DNA from 2 places in the Variovorax sp. RTB1 genome. Region 2 is predicted to be linked to the other one. Evidence: predicted binding sites of a transcription regulator. Region 2 holds the regulator's gene; the other holds the start of a gene.

Region 1 (2,394 bases), on a different contig from region 2:
GCCGGTTTCTGCCCCGGGCCCGGTCTGGTCGCACTGGGAATGGGCGAGGTCAAGGCGCTTGTATTCGTAGCGGCGATGCTCGTGGGCATGGGCGCCTTCGAACTGCTCGAGCGTCGCAAGCAGCCTGCCGGCCTTCGACCCACCTGAATCAAAGCGATGTCCGCCGTCCTCGCCTGGCTGAGTACTCTGGTGACCATCGCAGTGTTGGTGGCGTACGAGACGGTGCTCATGGTCGCGCAGCGACGCCGCCCCGAGCGCATGGCACGCAGCGCGCATGCGGCGCTGCGGGAAGACTGGTTCATTGCCGTGTCGCAGAACCCTGGCTCGGAGATTCTCGCGGTGCAGACGCTGCGAAACTCGCTGATGTCGGCGACCATGACGGCATCGACAGCGATGCTTGGATTGATCGGCACTGTCACTCTTGCTGCACCCTCACTGCATGCGAGTCTGGATGAAGCGGCGATGCTGCCGAGCCTGACTCCGAAGCTGGTGCTCGAGCTCCTGTTGCTTGCGTTGCTGTTCGCCTCACTGGTGTGCTCGGCAATGGCTGTTCGCTACTACAACCATGTGGGTTTCATCAGCGGCGTGCCGGTGGAGTCCGCATTGCGCAAGCGCTGGAATCAGGCCGGCATCGCCTACGTGCGTCGCGCCGGCTTGTTGTATAGCTGGGGTCTGCGTCACCTTATATTGGTAGCCCCGATCCTTGCTTGCCTGCTCCACCCCTTCGCAGGGCCGGTCGCGGCGACCGTTGTAGTCCTCGTCCTGGTCCGATTCGACAAGGTAGCCGCCAGCGGATCGCCCAACTCCACGGCGTATTTGGGAAGCCGTTCCAACTGATCGACAGCCGCTCAGTTGGGCGGTACCTGCGAGAACTCTTCAAACCCGGCGATGGCATGGGCTGCCTGCGTCAGCGAAGGGCCCCGCCCATGATTAGCCTTGCCGATGGTGCCGAGTACGCTGGCCGCGATCAAGCCCGGGCCAATTGCGATTCGCATGATGCGGTCAGCGGTGCCGACGTTGGGCTTCATTTATTGTTCCTTTGCACAATCAACACCATGGCGCAGCGAGCTGGACTGGCATGTGATGTGGATCAATAAACCAGGCTGTCGGATGGCCGCGTCGAATTTCAGAGGCCGACAAGGCCCAAGTTTCAGCCCGCACGATCTATTTGGGAGCGGGTTTTTCTTTGGCCGGGAAGTTGCCTTGCGCCGATGAACTGCACGCACCTTCGACAACGTCGGTCCCCTCGGCTTGCCTGCTTGCATGCAGGCAAGTTCTGAGAAGATTGCCTATGGCTTATCGATTGCATTACTGGCCGACCATTCAGGGCCGCGGTGAATTCGTGCGACTGGCGCTCGAAGCTGCCGGCGCCGAGTATGTCGACGTCGCGCGTCAATCGCCTGCAAAGGGTGGTGGTGAAGCGGCGCTGGGGCGCAGCCTGCAAGATCCGAAGAATACGCGCGCATCGTTCGCGCCGCCGTTCCTTGTCGATGGCGAAGTTGTGGTCGGGCAAACCGCCGCCATCCTTCTATACCTCGGGTCGCGGCTCGGCCTCGCGGGCGCGGGCGAGGTCGATGGGCTGTGGACGCATCAGTTGCAATTGACCATCGCCGACGCGGTGGCCGAGGCGCACGACACGCACCATCCGATCTCGGTCGATGCCTATTACGAAGACCAGCGTGCTGCCGCCTTGGAGCGTGCCAAGGCCTTTCGGGAAGAGCGCATGCCGAAGTTCCTGGGATGGTTCGAGCAGATCTTGCAACGCAATCCGGCCGGCGATCTGCATCTGGTTGGCAGTGCGCTCACCTACGCGGACCTGTCGCTGTTCCAGTTGGTCGCCGGTCTGCGCTATGCGTTTCCCAAAGCCACTGCACGCGTTCTGGCCGACACGCCTCTCGTTTCCAAGCTTCACGGCAATGTGAGTCGCCGCGAGCGGGTGCACGCCTATCTGCAGAGTCCGCGCCGCATCGCCTTCAACGAAGAGGGCATCTTCAGGCACTACCCGGAACTTGACGGCTAATCGCTCGGCTCGTCGTCGAGATCGCTGTTCGTGTGGTGGTCGCCATCACGCCTGCTCCCGTCCTTGCGGATGCGCAGCGCAGTGTCGTAGAGCGCATTGCGCGGCGCGCCGCTGATCTCCGCGGCGAGGCGCACGGCGGTCTTCACCGGCAGCTCTTCGAGCAGCAGTCGCAGCACACGTTCGCCTTCCGCGCCATCATCGACAGCGACTGCCTTCGGATGCAAAGCGAGTGCGAATTCCCCGCGCGTGCGGTCTCGTCCCGCGGTGAACCACGCCGGTAGCTCGCTGGCAGCCAGGGTAACGATCTCTTCGAATTGCTTGGTCAGTTCACGACCGATAGTGATCCGCCGGTCGCCCAGCACGGTCAGCGCTCT
Region 2 (2,394 bases):
GACTTGCCGCGTGGTGAACCGCGTGGCGTGCACGCCAGGGCACAGGACGCACGCACCCAGGGCCTGGGCGACTGCATCGATTGCGGCCTGTGCGTGCAGGTGTGCCCGACCGGTATCGACATCCGCGAGGGTCTGCAGTACGAGTGCATAGGCTGCGGCCTGTGCGTCGACGCCTGCAACACGGTGATGGACCGTATGGCGCAGCCGCACGGGTTGATCCGCTACGCCACGCAAAACGGGCTGGCCGGTGGCTGGAGCGCGGTGCAGGTGCTGCGGCGTGTTTTTCGCCCGCGCGTGCTGATCTATGGCGCCGTGCTGTTGGCCTTGGGCGTTGGCTTGCTCGCGAGCCTGGTGGTGCGCGTGCCGCTCAAGGTCGACGTGGTGCGCGACCGTACCTCGCTTGCACGTATCGCCGATGGCGGCAGGCTCGAGAACGTCTATCGGCTGCAGATCATGAACGCGACCGAGCGCTCTCAGCGTTACCGCATCGATGCCAGCGGACTGAAGGGTCTTGCCGTGGCGACGCCCAGCCAGGCGGTCGATGTCGGGCCGGCCGAGTCGCGCTGGGTGGCGGTGCGGCTGCAAGTGCCTGCAGAAGATGCACCACCCGGATCGCACACCGTTTTCTTCAACGTGCGGTCCGCCGACGGTGCGTCGCAGGTCTCTGAAAAGGCCGTGTTCCTCATTCCCCGATAACCGACTGGAGACTTGAAAATGAGCGCGCTTCCCCCTGCTTCCAAAGGTTCCGGACCGTGGTGGAAATTCCCGCTGGTCTGGCTCGTGCTGGGCCTGCCCGCCGTGGTGGTGGTCGGCAGCCTGACGTCGGCCTGGATCGCGATCAGCACGGCAGACCCGGTGGTCGAAGAAAACTACTACCAGAAGGGCCTGGAGATCAATCGGACGCTGGCGGGCAAGTCGGCTGGGCCGGTGGCCGACAAGGCGCTGGTGCCGGCCGAAAAGGGCCGCAACCACACCACGACGCCGGTGCAGGACATGCCGTCGCCGCCGCCGCGCTAGCGCCTCACACCGTCGGGTTGATCATCCTGCGCAAAGCATCGGCGTCGAGGATCCGAACATGCCGCATGTCGACTTCGACGATGCGGTCGTCCACGAACTTGGACAAGGTGCGGCTGACTGTCTCCAGCTTGAGCCCGAGGTAACTGCCGATTTCTTCGCGCGTCATGCGCAGCATCAGCTCGGACTTCGAGAAGCCGCGCGCATGCAGGCGTTCCACGAGGTTGAGCAGAAAGGCGGCCAACCGCTCGTCGGCACGCATGCTGCCCAGCAGCAGCATCACGCCGTGCTCGCGCACGATCTCGCGGCTCATGATCTGGTGCACATGGCGCTGCAGTGAAGTGACCTCGCGCGACAGCTCCTCGATGCGGTCGAACGGCATCACGCAGACCTCGGCGTCTTCGAGTGCCACCGCGTCGCAGGTGTGATGGTCGTTCACGATGCCATCGAGTCCGATGATCTCGCCGGCCATCTGGAAGCCCGTGACCTGATCGCGACCGTCTTCCGATGCCACCCGTGTCTTGAACACGCCAGTCCGAATCGCATAGAGCGAGGTGAACCGCTCGCCATTGCGAAAGAGGGTTTCGCGGCGCTTCACCTTGCGACGCGTCGCCACCAGGTCGTCGATGCGCGCAAGCTCTTCCGGGTTGAGGCCGACCGGCATGCACAGTTCGCGCAGGTTGCAGTTGGAGCATGCGACTTTGATGGTTTGAGGTGTCATGGCGGCTGTCTCTTTGCGACTGTCTCTTTGCGGCAGGTGGTGCGGTGAAATTTGCAGCGTGACAAAGCAAGCGAAAGCGCCGCGCTGCTCCGCTCGATTCTCCGTTCGGCTTTTGTGTCCGCGTTGATGCAGATCAAGTGGCGTTCGAATGATCGAACGCAAAGTCGCAGCACCATGAACCGCTGTCGCCGACCATCGCTGCTCACGCTCTTTCGGCGGCGCTATTGATCATGCAAACCGCACTGGCCGCATCCGCGCTGTTGATGGGACTGGCGGGTGGTCCGCATTGCGTGGCCATGTGCGGTGCGGCGTGCGCGGGTGTCGTGCGTGGGGTGGGAGTTCGACCCGGCCATGGCGTCATCGCGATCACGCCCGCTGCTTTGCCGATGGCGCCGTTGCTGCTCCAAGCTGGCCGGATGGCGGGCTATGCGGCAGCAGGCGCACTGGCCGCTGCCACCGTGCAAAGCCTGACATGGGCCAGCGTGAATGTCTCCGCGCTTCGCGGCCTTTGGATGCTGTTCCACGTGGTCGTGATGGCCTGGGGCGCGGTGCTGGCCGTGACCGGGCGTCAGCCGCTGTGGTCGCAACGGGTCGGCCGTCTCCTCGCAGAGCGATTGCGCGCCTTGACGGGCTCTGCCGCCAGCGTGTTCGCGACCGGT

Evidence for each region. The regulator FNR, encoded in region 2, switches genes on or off when oxygen is low (the NO sensors DNR and NnrR bind a similar motif). The targets are predictions, from matches to a motif close to TTGATNNNNATCAA.
Region 1: a site for FNR is predicted at 1,081-1,094, ahead of QN397_RS05120 (DUF2892 domain-containing protein). Genes of this name have one in related genera too.

The regions. Positions count from the first base shown of each region.
Region 1 covers NZ_JASJXG010000005.1:1,139-3,532, forward strand. The annotation lists gene QN397_RS05110 (YeeE/YedE family protein) at 1-147, shown strand, start outside; gene QN397_RS05115 (DUF599 domain-containing protein) at 157-837, shown strand; gene QN397_RS05120 (DUF2892 domain-containing protein) at 849-1,028, opposite strand; gene QN397_RS05125 (glutathione S-transferase) at 1,292-2,020, shown strand; gene rsmI (16S rRNA (cytidine(1402)-2'-O)-methyltransferase) at 2,017-2,394, opposite strand, start outside.
Region 2 covers NZ_JASJXG010000027.1:60,106-62,499, reverse strand. The annotation lists gene ccoG (cytochrome c oxidase accessory protein CcoG) at 1-696, shown strand, start outside; gene QN397_RS16860 (FixH family protein) at 715-1,017, shown strand; gene fnr (fumarate/nitrate reduction transcriptional regulator Fnr) at 1,022-1,735, opposite strand; gene QN397_RS16850 (sulfite exporter TauE/SafE family protein) at 1,966-2,394, shown strand, end outside.